Regions from separate parts of the Aneurinibacillus thermoaerophilus genome, predicted to be linked through region 2. Evidence: riboswitches for the same ligand, from Rfam matches in the RefSeq annotation. Region 2 holds a riboswitch; the other holds the start of a gene.
The links. Region 2 has a riboswitch for glycine ahead of K3F53_RS18230 (alanine/glycine:cation symporter family protein). Riboswitches for the same ligand answer to the same signal wherever they lie in the genome.
Positions count from the first base shown of each region.

Region 1: linked by a shared signal. The riboswitch ahead of gcvT (glycine cleavage system aminomethyltransferase GcvT) and the one ahead of K3F53_RS18230 (alanine/glycine:cation symporter family protein) in region 2 are both predicted to bind glycine.

Region 1 covers NZ_CP080764.1:2,434,104-2,443,382, reverse strand. Annotated here, with positions in the region: gene K3F53_RS12725 (YitT family protein) at 1-109, shown strand, start outside; gene K3F53_RS12720 (potassium channel family protein) at 151-537, opposite strand; gene K3F53_RS12715 (hypothetical protein) at 606-1,007, opposite strand; gene K3F53_RS12710 (hypothetical protein) at 1,293-1,475, shown strand; glycine riboswitch at 1,854-1,945, shown strand; glycine riboswitch at 1,946-2,043, shown strand; gene gcvT (glycine cleavage system aminomethyltransferase GcvT) at 2,148-3,248, shown strand; gene gcvH (glycine cleavage system protein GcvH) at 3,286-3,678, shown strand; gene gcvPA (aminomethyl-transferring glycine dehydrogenase subunit GcvPA) at 3,682-5,034, shown strand; gene gcvPB (aminomethyl-transferring glycine dehydrogenase subunit GcvPB) at 5,027-6,508, shown strand; gene K3F53_RS12685 (TraR/DksA C4-type zinc finger protein) at 6,655-7,419, shown strand; gene K3F53_RS12680 (hypothetical protein) at 7,467-7,652, opposite strand; gene K3F53_RS12675 (lipoate--protein ligase family protein) at 7,840-8,658, shown strand; gene K3F53_RS12670 (adenosylcobalamin-dependent ribonucleoside-diphosphate reductase) at 9,164-9,279, shown strand, end outside.
Region 2 covers NZ_CP080764.1:3,550,829-3,560,107, forward strand. Annotated here, with positions in the region: rRNA gene K3F53_RS18220 (16S ribosomal RNA) at 1-546, opposite strand, end outside; gene K3F53_RS18225 (hypothetical protein) at 1,259-1,525, opposite strand; glycine riboswitch at 1,821-1,945, shown strand; gene K3F53_RS18230 (alanine/glycine:cation symporter family protein) at 2,090-3,460, shown strand; gene speE (polyamine aminopropyltransferase) at 3,650-4,507, shown strand; gene K3F53_RS18240 (amino acid ABC transporter permease) at 4,722-5,369, opposite strand; gene K3F53_RS18245 (amino acid ABC transporter permease) at 5,400-6,056, opposite strand; gene K3F53_RS18250 (ABC transporter substrate-binding protein) at 6,128-6,982, opposite strand; gene K3F53_RS18255 (amino acid ABC transporter ATP-binding protein) at 7,011-7,739, opposite strand; gene hutH (histidine ammonia-lyase) at 7,987-9,279, opposite strand, start outside.

The sequences.
Region 1 (9,279 bases), 1.1 Mb from region 2:
AGCAAAGCTTAAAGCGATCATCGAAGATATAGATGAAGCGGCGTTTCTTGCAGTCGGCTCAATCCATAACGTAAAAGGTGGAAACTTTAAAAAGCTGAACGTTCATTAAAGCAAAAAGACGGGGCAAAAGCTTTGGCATGCCTCGTCTTTTTACTTTTCCGGCTTGCGGTGAGATGGAAGCCGAAACCGTTTAGGGGGAGCGATCGGAGGAATAACATATCGAATGACGAGGGCGGCCGGCAGCACATATCCTACCATCGCTTCGATCATTGCGACGCCGCGCGCAAGACCAAAAGGACTTAAGTCGCCATACCCGACGGAGAGAAGTGTTATCGCGCTAAAATAAAAGGACCGGGTAATCCGGTCATACCATTGGTTTTGATGCGCTGCTGAGGCGTAATGATCAAGAATAAACCCAAGTCCCAGCCATTCAAGCGCGCAGTACACGAGACCGAAAGAAAGCACGAGATTCATATAGAGCAGAAATAATAATAAAAAATTATACCAAGTTTTCTGTCCCGCGATTGTCGATTTCATTTCCTCACATCCGTTACATACACATAGTAGAGAGTGTATTTGTACATGTGTATGCTGAAGCGAGAAAGTTATAGCCGTGATCTATAGAAATTTTCGTGGGACTCGTCGTTTTGTTTATCGGATTTTGTCTTGTCTTTTTGTACGCTGAGCAAATGATTACGCAATGTTTCAGCACATGCTGCACAATATTCACCGGATGAGATGAGCGTATCACAGTTTTTACATTGGTATTGTAAGTTTGGGTAGCGTGCAAGATCAAAGTATTTCTGGCGAATCAGGTACTCGATATAACGAACCGGAATGTCAAGATCTTGAGAAACCTGGATTAGGGGAGCATTCCGTTTTTCTTTCTGCTTTAAATAATCGCGAATGCGTTTCGCAGTATCCAGCTCTTTGCTTGCGCAGTCGGGACATACGGGTTTTGAAAATTTCATAAATACTTTGCCGCATGCGGCGCAGTTTGACAACATCTGTCTATCCCCCCTCCTTTTTCTTATACAAAGGGTTTTTGGATACTTTTATAATAAGGTTTTTTATTTACTTTTTCCTCCGCTCTCCGCTGAGATTTAGTAAAATAATTCTATAGTAACAGGATATAAGGCTTATATTTTAGGTGTTGAATCCGCAAGAAAGAGATGAAATAATGGATAAGAAAGGTAGAATAACTAAAATTGCACAGGCTCTCCCTACCTTTACTATTAGCGTGGGTGGGAGCAGTTGAAACTTTCAGGCCATAAGGAGGGACACACATATCAATGGAAAAAAAACCGTTGCTTGGCCGGATCGATGAACAGGGGAATTTAGTACTGCCACCGGAGATTCAAGAAATTCTGGGATATGGAACGATTGAGATCGAGGTGGAAGGCGATTGCATCGTATTAACCAAGACGGAACCTATATATACATGTGTCTTCGAGCCGAGACGTAATAAGAAATAGATGCACCAGAAGAAACGGGGCTTGTGCGTTCCATTTTTTGTTAGGTGAGGGAGTTGAAGAAGTAAGTTTTTCAAATTTCGGTTTATACCGTAATACAAGAGAAAGGCGCGTGGGGTGTTTCCATTGCCTATTTATTTCCAAAGAAGAGAAGCGTGTGGAACGGAGAACAAGAAAGAATGATAATGTTCGAGTTTACATCACTTTTCTCATGTTTTTAGAAGAGATATATTATTTTTTTGTTTTAAAAACAAATGTTTATAGCTGTTTTTTGTTTTTTGTTAAGATTTTATCAAAAAAAGCATTGCATTTTTTAAAATTCATGGTACCATAGAAAAGGATTACATATTTGATTTTTGCCAATAATAAAATATCGTGCGGATGAAAGCAGAGGGAGAGAACGCGCTTGATGCGTCGCCGAAGGAGCAAACCCACCTTATCAATCTCTCAGGCAAAAGTACCTCTGCGGGACGCGCCTCTGGAGAGAGCTCGCGCTTTGAGCGGGCCACCAAAGGGGAAACCGGCGCTTTGAGAAGCCGGGTAGCTCTCAGGTACAAAGGACAGAGATGGGGATGATACCCTATTTCTGTCCTTTTTTATGGAAAAAGGGCGAGTGGCAATGCCTGCGAGCTTTTCTTAATTAGCCAGCGACAAACAAGGGAGGTCTTATACACGATGTCAGCCTTAAAACGAACGCCTATTTACCCCTTGTACCGGGAATACGGGGCTAAAACGATTGATTTCGGTGGTTGGGAACTGCCTGTCCAGTTTTCTAGCATTCAAAAAGAACACGAAGCGGTACGTACAAAAGCGGGCCTGTTTGATGTGTCGCACATGGGCGAAGTGGAAGTGAAAGGGAAGGATACGCTCGCATTCATACAGAAAATCACGACAAACGATGCTTCGAAGCTAGCCGTAGGCCAAGCACAGTACTCTATTATGTGTTATCCGAACGGTGGTACGGTCGACGATTTGCTGGTATATAAGTTGAGCGAAGATCATTATTTGCTGGTCATTAACGCGGCCAATATCGAGAAAGACGTAGCCTGGATGCAGCAGCACGCGGAAGGCGACATGATTTTGCGTAATATATCAGATGAAACGGCCCAGCTCGCTTTACAGGGGCCCATGGCCGAACAGGTGCTCCAAAAACTCACAGATACCAATTTATCTGAAATCCGTTTCTTTCACTTTAAGCCAGAGGTGAAACTAGCAGGTGTATGCGCGCTTGTATCCCGCACCGGATATACAGGAGAGGACGGTTTCGAGATATATGTCAAACCGGAAGATGCGCGCGTATTATGGAAGAACATCCTGGAAGTGGGCGGAGATGACGTTTTGCCGTGCGGGCTTGGAGCGCGGGACACGCTGCGATTTGAAGCCCGTTTGCCGCTGTACGGGCAGGAGTTAAGCGAAGACATTAGCCCGATTGAAGCTGGGCTCAGTTTTGCGGTTAAGGTTGACAAGCCGGTTCCATTTATCGGCCAGGAGGTGTTGAAGCGGCAAAAAGAAAGCGGAGCACCGCGTAAGCTGGTTGGCATCGAAATGATTGAACGGGGGATTCCGCGCTCGCACTACCCGGTGTATGCGGGAGAAGAAAAAATCGGGGAAGTAACCACCGGTACACAGTCGCCGACGCTGAAGAAAAATGTCGGACTTGCGCTGATTAAGCGGGAGTATAGCGATCTTGGTGCGGAAGTGGACGTAGAAATCCGCGGCAAACGCCTCAAAGCTAAAGTCGTTAGCACGCCGTTTTATAAGCGGCCCAAAATATAAGACAAAAAATAAACAAAGAAACCCGGAGGATGTAAGTATGAGCAAAGTAAAAGCAGCTTTTAAATACAGCAACGAACATGAATGGGTAGAGGTGCTCGATAAAGAACAGGTACGTGTCGGCATCACGCATTTTGCCCAAGAACAGCTCGGCGATATCGTATTTATCGAACTGCCGGAAGAAGGTGCTGTTGTGAAAGCGAACAAGAGCATGGGTACCGTCGAATCGGTTAAAGCAGTATCCGATATTTATTCGCCGATAAGTGGAGAAGTGGTAGAAGTAAATGGTGCGCTGGAAGAAGCGCCAGAAACAATCAATCACGATGCGTATAGCGCAGGCTGGATGGTTATTGTAAAAATGTCCAATCCGGAAGAACTTGAGCAATTGATGACAGCAGAACAGTACGAAGCGTTTATCAAAGAGGAGGAGTAAGTCGTGAAATACCGATACCTTCCAACTACGGAAGCCGATCGTCAGGAAATGCTGGCGGAGCTCGGCATTTCAGATGTGGCGGAGCTTTTCTCTGATATTCCGGAAGAGGTGCGTTTTAAAGGAGAGCTTGACATTCCGGAAGCCATTCCGGAAGCGGAGCTAACCAAATATATGAGTCGACTGGCAGGGAAAAACGTAAATGCGCTCGATTACGTCTGCTTCCTTGGCGCTGGCACGTACGACCATTATATTCCGAGTGTAGTGAACCATGTGATTTCCCGCTCGGAGTTTTATACCGCTTATACGCCGTATCAGCCAGAGATTAGCCAGGGTGAATTGCAGGCTATCTTTGAATTTCAGACGATGATTTGCGAATTAACTGGCATGGAAGTAGCGAATTCGTCCATGTATGACGGAGCGACCGCGCTAGCGGAAGCAGCGGCGATGACGGCCGGTAAAACGAAGCGCAAAAAAGTTGTCATTTCCCGCGCCGTGCATCCGGAAGCCCGTTCTATTTTGCGGACATACGCGAAAGGCCAGGGGCTGGAAGTGGTCGAAGTTGGCTTGAAAAATGGACTGACTGATTTGGATGAGCTTGCGAAAGCGGTTGATGAGAATACGGCGTCTGTTCTTGTACAGTATCCAAATTTTTTGGGTGGAATCGAAGAGCTGGCAAGCATTGAGCAAATTGCACACAAACATAGCGGGCTGTTCGTTGTAAGCGCCAATCCACTTGCGCTGGGCATCCTTAAGCCGCCGGGAGAGTTCGGAGCTGACGTGGTTGTTGGTGATGCACAGCCGTTCGGGATTCCGATGGCTTTCGGCGGACCGCATTGCGGCTATTTCGCAGTGAAAAAAGAGTTGATGCGTCAGATTCCGGGTCGGATTGTCGGCCAGACGAAAGATGAACGCGGGCGCCGTGGTTTTGTATTGACGTTGCAGGCGCGCGAGCAGCACATTCGTCGGGAGAAAGCGACATCTAACATTTGCTCGAATCAGGCATTGAATGCGCTGGCGGCGGCGGTGGCAATGACCGCGCTCGGCAAGCAGGGTGTACAGGAGATGGCCCTTTTGAATGTACAGAAAACGCAATATGCGAAAAGGGAAATCGAAAAATTGGAAGGGTACGAAGTGGCGTACAGCTCCCCGGTATTTAATGAGTTTGTTATCAAAACACCGCGTCCGGTATGCGAGATCAATAAAGAGTTGTTGAAGGAACGGATTATCGGCGGTTTTGATTTGTCGCGCGATTATCCGGAACTTGGACAGCATATGCTCATTGCTGTAACGGAATTAAGAACGAAAGAAGAAATTGACCGACTGGTGAAAGGATTGGAGGGAGGGCGCTATGCTTAAAACAATGCCGAGAACGGAGCTTGCGAAAGATAAAGCGTTGATTTTCGAGATGAGCAAACCGGGTCGTGTGGGCTATTCGCTTCCAGCGTGCGATGTGCCGGAAGTCGATGTTGCGTCTGCCATTCCGGGAGAATATTTGCGCGAGAAGCCGGCGGAACTGCCGGAAGTAAGTGAATTGCAGCTCATGCGCCACTATACGGAGCTTTCCAGACGCAATCATGGCGTTGACTCCGGATTTTATCCGCTCGGTTCCTGCACGATGAAATACAATCCGAAAATTAATGAAGATGTGGCCCGTTATCCGGGGTTTGCATGTATCCATCCGTATCAGCCGGAAGAGACGGTACAGGGCGCGCTACAGCTGATGTATGAACTACAGCGGGATTTGGCGGCAATTACCGGTATGGATGCCGTTACGCTTCAGTCGGCGGCGGGGGCGCAGGGTGAGTGGACCGGTTTGATGATTATCCGCGCCTATCACGAAAGCCGGGGTGAGAATCGGACGAAAGTCATTGTTCCAGACTCAGCACACGGCACAAATCCGGCGTCCGCAAGCGTAGCAGGTTTTACGACCGTAACCGTTCCTTCCGATAAGAATGGATTCGTGGATATTGAGGCGTTGCGCCAGGTGGTCGGCCCGGATACGGCAGCACTGATGCTCACGAATCCGAACACGCTCGGTCTTTTCGAGAAAAACATTGTAGAGATCGCGGAAGTTGTGCATGAAGCAGGCGGCCTTCTGTATTATGACGGCGCGAATGCGAATGCTATTCTCAGCAAGGCACGTCCGGGCGATATGGGATTTGACGTTGTGCATTTGAATTTGCACAAAACGTTCACTACGCCGCATGGAGGTGGCGGCCCGGGGTCTGGTCCAGTTGGCGTGAAAAAAGAGCTGATTCCGTTCTTGCCGAAGCCGCTTGTGGTCAAGGAAGGCGATATGTATCGCCTTGATTTTGACCGCCCGCAATCGATCGGCCGCGTTAAGGCGTATTATGGAAATTTCGGCATTAACGTACGTGCGTATACGTATATCCGCACGATGGGGCCGGAAGGGCTGCGTCTTGTGTCCGAACACGCGGTTTTGAATGCAAATTATATGATGCGCAAATTGGCAAAATATTATGACCTGCCATTTGATCATATCTGCAAGCATGAGTTCGTTCTTTCAGGCAAGCGGCAGAAAAAATTGGGCGTGCGTACGCTTGATATTGCAAAACGTCTGCTTGACTTCGGCTATCACCCGCCAACGATTTATTTTCCGCTTATCGTAGAAGAATGCCTCATGATTGAGCCGACGGAAACGGAGTCGAAGGAAACGCTCGATGAATTTATTGAAGCGATGATTCAGATTGCAAAAGAGGTGGAAGAGACGCCGGAAATCGTACAAGAGGCGCCACATAATACGGTGGTCGGTCGCTTGGATGAGGTGCTCGCCGCGCGCAAGCCTGTATTGCGGTACACAAAGGAATAAATGGGTTGCTGGATATGTAATGTAAGAAATACCACCCTGCCTTTGCGGCACGGGTGGTATTTTGTATGTCGGAGTGCAGATACTATGATTCAGAAGGGCCGCGGTTGGGTGGCTTACATTTCTAGACAGGAAGGAGATGCTCTGGGATGTTAACAGACCGGGAGCTTTCTCATTTTCGTTCCATGCTCGAGACCCAGCTTCAGGATATAAAAAAACGCCTTGAAGCGGATGATGCATATGGTATTGGACGGGCGGCCATGAAGGAAACAGTGGGTGATCTGTCCAACTATGACAACCATCCGGCCGATCATGGTAGCGAAACGTTTGAGCGAGGCAAAGACATTGCATTACATGAACATAGCGAGGAAGAAATACACGACATAGAGCGAGCGCTTACGGCAATGGATAAAGGGACGTACGGTATGTGTGAAGTATGCGGTGCCGATATCCCGTACGAGCGGCTGGAGGTGCTGCCGACCGCGCTGCGCTGCGTGCAGCATGCAGAAGAGGAGTATGTATCGCGCCGTCGTCCGGCGGAGGAGGATATACTTGCCCCGCCGTTTGCCGCGTACGCCTATGATACGTGGGATGCCACGTTTTATGATGCGGAAGATGCGATGCAAGAAGTGGCGAGATACGGTACTTCGGATACCCCTTCTGATTTCGGGGAACAGGCGCGCCTGGATTATAATGATATGTATGTGGAATCGGAAGAATCGGTCGGCTATGTGGAAGAGATTGAAGGCTTTTTGCTTGCGGATATGGAGGGCAACTATATCGGGGTTAATACAGAGGATCCGCTACATGAAAAATACGAAGATATGCTGGATGACGCCCGCGTCGTATCTGTATTAGGCAATCCAGATTTGCTGGAAGACTATACAGAAGATGAAGGATATGTAAAAGAATAAAAAGGAGACCAGCAGGCCTCCTTTTTTGTTGCACTAACGATCGTCGCTTATCTTTTGTAGCGAAATTCTTCATACTCATCAATGTAGTAGTCGTCATGACGTAACTCATCGTCATCATAATACGTATCATCGGCGTATACGACTTCGGCCGCCTCCCGGCATTTGGAGCAATAGCTCCGGTTTCGTTCCCAGAGTACCAGCTCTTCGCCGCAATAAATACACAAATCCCTCATCGCGCAATTCCCCCTTTGTGATACTCTCGGAATTTTTTCATGTACATATCTTACCTCAACTTTTATTTTTTCAAACGGGAAATTATTCAATCGGCTTCCGGTGTTTTCCAAACAATAGAACAAAGCGAGAGAATTTGTGGAATATGCTACAATAAGTAAGGAGGAACATCGGAAAGGGGCAAAAGAAATGGAACAGTGGCGTTTTATTGATACGGGGGTACATTCACCTGCGATGAATATGGCGATTGATGAAGCGGTGCTTATTGTACATAGCGAAGGCAAAACGAAGCCGTCGCTCCGGTTTTACACCTGGAATCCGGCAACCGTATCGATTGGTTATTTTCAAAAAGCAGAAAAGGAAATTGATTTGGATAAAGTGCGCGAATATGGTCTAGGCTTTGTACGCCGGGCGACGGGCGGTCGCACCGTGCTGCACGATCAGGAGCTGACATACAGTGTCGTAGTGTCTGAATCCCACCCGGCCATGCCGTCCAGCGTAACCGACGCGTACCGTGTGATCAGCGTAGGATTGCTGGAAGGGTTTCGGTTGCTAGGGCTTCAGGCAGATATGGTTCATCCGGACGATGCAAAGTTTGCCATCCCATCTTCAGCTGCGTGCTTTGACTCCCCTTCTTCTTATGAATTGGTCGTGGAAGGGAGGAAAGTGGCTGGAAGCGCGCAAACAAGGCAAAAGGGGGTTATTTTGCAGCACGGCTCAATTTTGCTGGATATAGATATCGATATGTTGTTCGATATTATACGTCATCCGAATGAGCGTGTACGAGACCGTCTTAAAAAAAATTTTGCCGACAAGGCGGTGGCGATTAATCAGGTGCGTAAGACTCCGGTGACGCTTGCTGAGGCGCGGAAAGCGTTTCGGGAAGGGTTTGCCAAGGGGTTTGGTGTAGAATTGGTGGACGATACGCTAACGGCTGAGGAAGCGGAGCTTGCTGAACAACTGGCGCGCGAGAAATACGGGTGTGACGAATGGAATTTCAAACGCTAGAAAAAAGCGGCCTGTAACGGCCGCTTGGAGGGGCTGTCTCAAAAGTCATGAGCCAGCCCCTTTAGTATGAAACAATACCTACATATAAATATTCATTTTTGCCAATAAATCTAAATATAGCGTTTCGAGTAATAGAAAACTTCCTCACTTCCCCTTTTGAGAAAGCCTCAGTTTATATTATAGCGAAACGTCATACCGCTCCCTGCTGTTTTTTCGCCTTTTTGCATGCACTGGAAAAATGCTTTGTATGCTTTGTAACCCTCCCTGTTTCTTGTAAAACAATGGAGGAAATAGAAATTTATAAAAGATTTTACATAAAAAAATTTGTCGAACGCTTTCTACCAAAAAGATAGGAAATTAACTATATATTGTGGTAAAATCTAAACATAAACTCAATATATTGACGTAATAGTAAAGGTTGGTTTAGACTAAGAGGGCACTAGTCAAATGTATCAGACATGAGAAGTTTGGTCAATTTATATTTCACATAATGGGAGGATAAAAAATGGAGGCAACAACCGAAACAGCGGGAAAAACGAAGCTTGAAGGGTTAAGTGAAAAAATTTTCCTCGACCGCTACGCGTTAAAAGATCCGAATCCAGACAATGTACAGGTCGGCGA
Region 2 (9,279 bases):
TTGCCCCCTACGTATTACCGCGGCTGCTGGCACGTAGTTAGCCGGGGCTTTCTCGTCAGGTACCGTCAGACCGGGAGGTCATCCCGGCGGTTCTTCCCTGACAACAGAGTTTTACGATCCGAAGACCTTCCTCACTCACGCGGCGTTGCTCCGTCAGACTTTCGTCCATTGCGGAAGATTCCCTACTGCTGCCTCCCGTAGGAGTCTGGGCCGTGTCTCAGTCCCAGTGTGGCCGTTCACCCTCTCAGGTCGGCTACGCATCGTCGCCTTGGTAGGCCGTTACCCCACCAACTAGCTAATGCGCCGCAGGCCCATCTGTACGCGGCTCAAAGGCCTTTCCATGCCGAACCATGCGGTTCGGCATCCTATCCGGTATTAGCTCCGGTTTCCCGGAGTTATCCCGGTCGTACAGGCAGGTTGCCTACGTGTTACTCACCCGTCCGCCGCTAACCTCAGGAATGCAAGCACTCCATCGGTTCGCTCGACTTGCATGTATTAGGCACGCCGCCAGCGTTCGTCCTGAGCCAGGATCAAACTCTCCAAAAAAGTTGAAGATTGATACGCAAGCTCGTAAGCTAGCTCATAAAGTAAAGAATGTTTTTCGGGCCCCATAAAAGTGCCTGAAATCAACTTTGAAGCTGACCTTCACTTTCATGGGATATTTAACTCGCACACAAACGAGTGTCACTGTTCAGTTTTCAAGGAACTTCTTTTTCATTTTCACCGCGTTCCAGCGGCGACTTTTTCATCTTATTATAACCTAAGATTTTTGTCAACAACTTTTTTTGTTTTTTATTCTAATTCTTCACTGTGCTTGGCAACAACCTTTTATTATAACAAAAAGGATTAGTTGATGCAAAGTTTTTAATTTGTTACAGCGATAGTTTTCATTTTATCACACCTTCGATATAAAATGCAAATCGAGTGAAGACAATCGGTCTTTTCATTTCATGTCGTTACATAGCATGTACTATGGCCTCTGTTGGCTACAGTATGGACTTTGTTTTGTTTGGTAAACTCATCCAAAGAACGTTGGCCTCCTATGAGGTTCGTTTCGTATTCCTCAGGCCAAAGGTTTGCCGCCGACTTCCTTCAGATTCGACCTCGAAGTCGACATCCTTGTCTTAAGTTAATGGCTACTACTGCCTTCGCCATTCAGGACTTGAACCCTATAGATGACCCCCATGCCGAGCGCACCAAAAAATGGCCGCTTTTAAAAGGCCATTTTTTCCCTCAAAACTATATATACTGTACCTTCCTAATTCTGTGGCTGCTGCATCTGCGCTACACGTCTGCGTACTTCCTCCAATTGCTCCACCATCTCAGCGACAGCGCGCTGATTTTCGCTTGTATTCGCTTGTGCGATTGCACGTTCTGCCTGTTCAATAGCATTTTGAGCGCCTTCAAGCGCTTGCTGGGTAGGGTGGGATTGCATCTGAGCCGCAGCATTCTTTGCCTGCTCTACCGCGTTTTGCGCCTGAGAAATCGGGTTTTGCGTCTGTATGCTGGATTGTTGATTATCCATGTGATTGCCTCCTGCTCACATTTTTTCTGTATTTAATATAAGCACCTATCATTTTCTTTATCCGTCATTCTCCCATTAAAACCTTTTACCAAAAATATTTTCAATCAATTTAAATTTCATTTAACCTCTTGATTTCTCATTTTTATTTCCTATAATTTAACTTATTAATCAAATATATATTTCGGATGAACCATGCAGGAGAAGATGAACCGTGATTCACTGGTTTGTCTACCGACGGGGCAAGAAGCAAAAGCTTCGAAACTCTCAGGTCTTGGGATCAAGTAGAACTGTATGGGGACGAAACTCTGGAGAGACCCCCTCCGCTTCCACACTAATGAAACGGAGGAAAAAGGGCACCGAAGGAGCAAGTCTGCGCCACCGCGCAGATAATCTCTCAGGTAAAAGGACAGGGATTACAAAAAAGAAAAAAAGGCCAATCTTTACTTTATTTTATGGAAAGGCGTTCTTTCACCATTTATTCTCTACCTTGCCATATCTCCAGAGACCATTTTATCCACAGGATAAAATGGTTTTTTTATTTCTAAAAAGGAAAGGGAACGGCAAATGGATGCTCTAGCAAAACTACTTGACAAAATCAACGGATACGTATGGGGAATGCCTACGCTCATTCTCTTGGCCGGAACAGGCCTTCTGCTCACTGTGCGTCTGCGTGGCCTCCAATTCACGAAACTTGGATATGCACTAAGCCTAGCTTTTGGCAGAAAACAGGACAAAACATCAGAAGGGGATATTAACCATTTCCAAGCGCTTATGACGGCTCTTGCCGCTACAATCGGAATAGGAAACATCGCGGGTGTAGCCACGGCAATTACCACCGGAGGGCCTGGTGCAATTTTTTGGATGTGGCTTACAGCCCTGTTCGGTATGGCGACCAAATACTCAGAAGCCATTCTAGCCGTCAAATACCGAGTAAAAGGAAAAAACGGGGAATACTCAGGCGGTCCCATGTACTATCTGGAACATGGACTAGGAAAAAAATGGCTGGCTGTGCTATTTTCTCTTTTCGGAATTTGCGCTTCCTTCGGCATCGGCAATATGGTGCAGGCTAATTCCGTCGCGGAAGCGGTAAAAATAAACTTCTCGGTTCCCCCAGTCATTACCGGTATTGCACTTGCCGTTCTCACTGCCTTTGTCATTCTCGGCGGCGTGCAGAAAATCGGGCAGGTAACAGGCGTGCTGGTTCCTTTTATGGCTATCTTTTATATTACAGCAGGAGTTGTGATCATACTTGTTCATATTGAGCACGTCCCTGACGCGATCGCTGCCATTTTGTCCGGCGCTTTTAACGGTACAGCGGCTGCTGGAGGTTTCCTCGGTGCGACAGTAGCCCAAGCGATTCAAATGGGGGTTGCACGCGGCGTTTTCTCGAATGAAGCTGGTCTTGGCAGCGCTCCAATCGCCGCGGCCGCGGCAAAAACCGATTCGCCCGCAAAACAGGCGCTTGTTTCAATGACAGGAACGTTTATTGATACGATTATCGTCTGTTCAATTACCGGACTAGCGCTTGTTACAACCGGCGTCTGGGAAATGGGCAAAACAGGCGTAGAAGCGACAACGCTTGCGTTCCGTAGCGTGTTCGGCAGTACCGGAAGCGTCATTTTAGCAGTTTCGATTATTCTATTCGCTTACTCCACGATTCTTGGTTGGGCGTATTACGGCACCAAATGTATCGAATACCTTCTGGGCCGCAAAGCCGTATGTTATTACCAAGCTATTTTCATTATCGTTATCGCCTTTGGTTCGGCGCTTAAGCTTCATATTGTCTGGACGTTTTCCGATATTGCTAACGGCTTAATGGCTATTCCAAATCTTATCGGTCTGATTGGATTAAGCGCAGTAGTTGTAGCTGAGACCCGACGATTTCTTGCTTCCGAAGCAAAACCGAGAAAAGAAAACACGAACCAAGCTCTATGATGATAGGAAAAGTAAAAACCTTTGAATTGTCTGCGCTTTTCCGTTATGATACCCTAAAAGAGGGACATTGCTGTTTTCTCCCGGGGACTTAAACCTTGAGGAAAGGAACTCTGTGTCTCTTTTTGTTTATATTAATGACATCATGTGAAATACATTACTTTTTTGCGAAGATCATACAAGGAGGTAGAAATGAAGCAAACACCGAACTACATTGAGAAAAAAGATGATGTATTATGGCTTACGGAAGATGAGCGCGAAAATTTGAAAATAAGCTACCGCATTAAAGAAATCGTCGCCTCGGAATCTTCTCCTTTCCAACATGTGATGATCCTTGACTCATATGATTTCGGTAGAATGCTGGTGCTTGACGGCGTTGTACAGACGACTTCAATTGACGGGTTTATATACAATGAAATGATTACCCATGTGCCGTTGCATTTCCACCCGAACCCTAAACGCGTTCTTATTATCGGGGGCGGCGATTGTGGCGCAGCGCGCGAAGTGACAAAGTACAAAAATGTGGAACAAATCGACATGGTTGAGTTGGACGAACTGGTAGTCAAATTCTGCAAAGAACACTTGCAGGAAGTTTCCGGGAATCTCTCTGACCCGCGCGTTCGTTTTATTTACAATGATGGCGTCGCCTTTGTCAAAGACATTGAAAATCACTACGATGTTATTATTGTGGATTCGTCTGATCCGATCGGGCCGGCGAAACAATTGTTTGAGTTGGATTTCTATAGAAATATCCACCGCGCTCTCAAAGAGGATGGCATTATGGTTTGCCAAAGTCAGTCGCCGATTTTCCACTTTGATGTTCTACAGCAATCATATAAGCATATCAGCGATCTCTTCCCGTTAACCAAACTGTACACTGCCGTTGTCCCGACATATCCGGGAGGGATGTGGACGTTTACAATGGGATCAAAAGTATATGAAAAACCGGTAGAACATGCTTTCCAGCAAGATACGAAATACTTTAATAAAAATATTCTCGACGCTTGTTTCCAGCTTCCACAGTTTCTAATCCAAAAATTACAGGCCTAGCGCTGGGCCTGTAATTTTTTGTTCCAGAATCATTTGACAATACACAGACTTAAATAAGCCTCCTATTATTTCTCGCCCGCTGACGTCTATTTGCCGAAGTTGGGCTGTACGCCTGGGCAGGCATTGCAACGGATACATACACATAAGAAAACGAGGCGGCACAGATGCTACGGCACCCCTTCGGGCAAGTGCATCCATCCCCTCGTTTTTTGCCTTAACGAGAATGTTCCAACCGCCGCGCAATAAGCGACAGGCTGAAGTTAACGACGAAATACAATAAAGCGATTAACAGCAGAATCGGGATAACATATGAATAATTAGTATTGTAAATAACCTGTCCATTGTGCATCAATTCCGGAAGAGCAATGATAATTGCCAGCGAAGTATCCTTCAACAGCGAAATAAACTGACTAACGATCGGTGGAATCATACGACGCAATGCCTGTGGTAAGATAATGTAGCGAAGGGCTTGCCCGTACGTTAAACCAGACGCACGCGCAGCCTCAATTTGTCCTTTATCCACCGACATCAGACCGCTTCGGACAACCTCGGAAATCATCGCCGATTCGAAAATTGTTAGCCCTACTACTGCCGCGCTGAATACCCCCAGTTTAATTCCGACATCACGCAAGGCAAAATATACAAAGAAAATAATTAAAAGCAATGGCAGATTCCTAATCATTTCCACCCATACAAATAACAGTTGCGATAACACCGGGATTTTTGTATATCGAATAATCGCCACAATAATTGCAATCACAAATGAAAGCAAAATTGCCAGCGCTGCTACTTCAAGCGTTACCAGAAATCCTTCCAGCAAATAACGCAAATTCGGCCAACTGTACGCACCAGCAAAATCCATAAACTTCACTCCTTTTCCTCTCCACTACATTCAGGCATGCTTCAGGCGACGCTCCAACCAATTCACCAGAATAGAAAGTGGTACCGTAATGGTTAGATAGAAAAAGCCGACAAGAATATACGTATCGAAAACATTAAGCGTATTGGAAGCGACAATATCCGCATGATACATCAAGTCCATTCCCGCAATAACACCTAGGATAGATGAGTTTTTAACAAGGTTAATAAACTGGTTACCAAGCGGAGGGATAACAATTCTAAAAGCCTGTGGCAAAATAACGTAACGCATCGCCTGAATATAGGTCAGACCGGAAGCACGAGCAGCTTCCATTTGGCCTTTCGAAATTGAATGAATTCCGGCTCGGATAGCTTCCGAAATAAAAGCGGCCGTGTAAACTGTAAGGCCAAGTGTGCCTGCGGTGAATGCGCCAATTTGAATGCCGAGCGAAGGCAAACCAAAGAAAAAGAAGAATACTTGAATTAATAAAGGAGTATTACGAATGAATTCAACATAACACCGCCCGATAATAACCAGAATGCGAAAAGGCGAGATGCAAAAAATGGCGAGCATAGTGCCCAACGCTAAGCTCGCGATCAATGAGATGAAACTAACTTTCAACGTTGTGATCAGACCGCTAATATACTCAGTTCGGTATTCAGACAAGATTTCAAATATTGTTTGCAGCATACGTTCTGTTCCTTTCCTCCGGAAAGATGAAAAGGGCCTGCGGCCACCGCGCCGTCAGGCCCCTTCTTCCCCTATTTTTTCTGCGGCTTTTCGCCAAACCATTTTTCGTAAATCTTGTCATACTCACCGGAAGACTTCAGTTCCGCGAGCATTTCATTGATCGTTTTCAGCATCTCGGTGTCGCCTTTGCGAACTGCAATACCGTATGGTTCATCCGTAAATAGGCCTCCCACCAGTTTGAAATTCGGATCTTCTTTCTGCATACCAAGCAGAATGGAGTTATCCGTTGTAAGAGCGTCGCCTTTTTTCGATTTCAGCGCCGTAAACGCTTCTGCATAATTCTCATACTCAGCTACTTTCGCCTGCGGAGCTTTTTGGCGAATATTTTTCGCAGAAGTGGAACCTTTCACCGCGATAACCGTCTTGCCATTCAAATCCTGTATGCCTGTAATCGGAGAATTTTTCGGAACGAGCAAGGACTGGCCTGCTTCAAAATACACATCGGAGAAGTCAACCGTTTTCTTACGTTCTTCCGTAATGGTCATAGTCGCGATAATCGCATCAATATCACCATTTTTCAGCATTGGAATACGCGTCTTAGACGTTACTTCTTTCAGTTCAATCTTCGTCTCATCACCCATGATTTTTTTTGCTAGCGCTTTCGCTATGTCAATATCAAATCCTTTTACTTGACCATCAACCGGATCTTTCTTGCCGAACAGGTTCGTGTCATACTTTACACCTACGATCAGCTTGCCACGTTCTTTCGCCGCGGCTACTGCGCTTTTTTCTGCGCTCCCGTCGCTTGCCGCCGAACCCGCATCCGCTGGTTTGCCCGCTTCCTGCTTACCGCCGCAAGCCGCAAGCATAACAGACATGACCAGCATAAAAATAAGGCTTAAAATCGATATTTTTTGCTTCACCATGTAAAACCCCCTTTATAAATTGCATAAATTAATGGTTCAACAGGCGACTCAAGAAGATGCGCGCTCGTTCTTCCTTCGGATTTGCGAAGAACTCTTTCGGCTCGCCAACTTCTACAATTTGCCCGTGATCCATAAACACCACACGATCGGCTACTTCCTTGGCGAATCCCATTTCGTGGGTCACGACTACCATAGTCATGCCCTCTCTTGCCAAGCTTTTCATCACTTCCAGCACTTCGCCGATCATTTCCGGGTCAAGCGCGGATGTCGGTTCATCAAACAGCATAATCTTCGGCTGCATTGCAAGTCCCCGCGCGATTGCCACCCGCTGCTGCTGACCGCCAGAAAGGGCTGAAGGGTAAGCATCCGCTTTGTGTAAAAGCCCAACCTTCTCCAAGTAATAACGGGCCGTCTTTTCTGCTTCTTCACGCGAAATTTTGCGCACCTTCATCGGAGCAAGCGTAATATTCTCCAACACAGTCATGTGCGGATACAAATTAAAGTGCTGAAATACCATGCCAATTTCCTGCCGCAACGCATTTAGATTTGTTTTTTTGTCATGAACATTTACGTTATCAACAATGAGCTCCCCACTTGAGATTTTCTCCAAATGATTGATGCAGCGAAGCAACGTCGACTTTCCTGATCCGGAAGGACCAATAATCACAACCACTTCCCCTTCGGAAATCTTCAAGTTAATATCCCGCAGCACATGAAAATTGCCATAGTACTTATCTACATGGCGAAACTCGATCACTATGTACCTCCGTAAACTCCTAGTTTATGTTGGATAATATTGGCTGTCCTAATTTGATCATACTATAATTAATTGATAATTGCAAATATTTTATTAATTAATTAACATTCATCATTTAGACCCTTAATATTTAGGAAAATAGACTTCAATATCCTTAATTTTTTAATTTATAGATAAACAAAGAACATAAATACAAGAGAAAAAGCGATTCATCCCCCACCTATAGAGGAAGGAGACTTCTCGCTACTTATATAAAAAATGTCGTTCCCACCATAGTTTGTACGGGTGTCTGAAGCAAAAAATTAGTCACTGCTTCGATGTCTTGCGCAAATACGCGATCTTCACTAATTGGCGCCGTAACTGCGCGGGCCATGGCATGAAATTTTCTGGTTTTCGTTGCCATCTTCTCAACCCCATGATATTCGGCTGCCTGCAATGCGCAGATTAATTCAATCGCAAGCACCCGGCGGCAGTTTTGTATAATCTGATAAGCATGGCGTGCTGCAATTGTCCCCATACTAACATGATCTTCCTGGTTGGCCGAAGACGGAATAGAATCGACGCTCGCCGGGTGTGCCAGCGTTTTGTTTTCCGAAACAAGTGAAGCAGCACAGTATTGCAAAATCATCGCACCTGATTGCAGTCCGGGTTGCGGACTTAAAAAAGCTGGCAAGCCGCTTAATTGTGGATTAACCATCCGCTCAATCCGGCGTTCGGAAATATTAGCCAGCTCCGCGACAGCCATTTTTAGAAAATCCATCGCCAGCGCAATCGGTTGCCCATGAAAGTTCCCTCCAGAAATCACCTGCTCCCCGTCTTGAAAGACGAGCGGATTGTCCGTGGCGGCGTTCATTTCAATTTCTAACTTTTCTTTCACATACCCAAGCACCTGCCAAGAAGCGCCGTGAACCTGTGGGATGCAGCGCAATGAATACGCATCCTGCACGCGCAATTGACCTTGTCTTGTCGTTAGTTTGCTATCCGCAAGATAGTCACGCATCCGCGCCGCAACCGCTACCTGTTCCGGATACCCACGCGCGACATGCACTTCTTCGGCAAACGCGTCCATGATACCACGCAGTCCTTCCATCGTTACGGCGGCAATAAGTTCCACCTGATAGGCAAGCTGTTCCGCTTCGAGATAAGCAACTATACCCATGGCCGTCATAGCTTGCGTTCCATTAATTAGCGCCAGCCCTTCTTTGGCTGTCAAAACAAGCGGCTGAATGTTTTCTGCCTTAAGGGCTACGGAAGCGGGAACGATTTGCCCTTTGTAAAACACGTCACCTTCCCCAATGAGCGCAAGTGCCAAATGGGATAATGGAGCCAGGTCGCCGCTCGCGCCAAGCGAACCTTGTTGTGGAATAACCGGATGGATTCTACGGTTGAGAAAGGCAAGCAAGCTGTCAATCACTTCCCGACGCACGCCAGAGTACCCCTTTAAAAGTGCGTTCGCCCGCAGCAAGAGCATCGCCCGTGATACCACTTCCGGAAATGGTTCGCCAGTTCCACACGCATGGCTACGAATGAGATTTAGCTG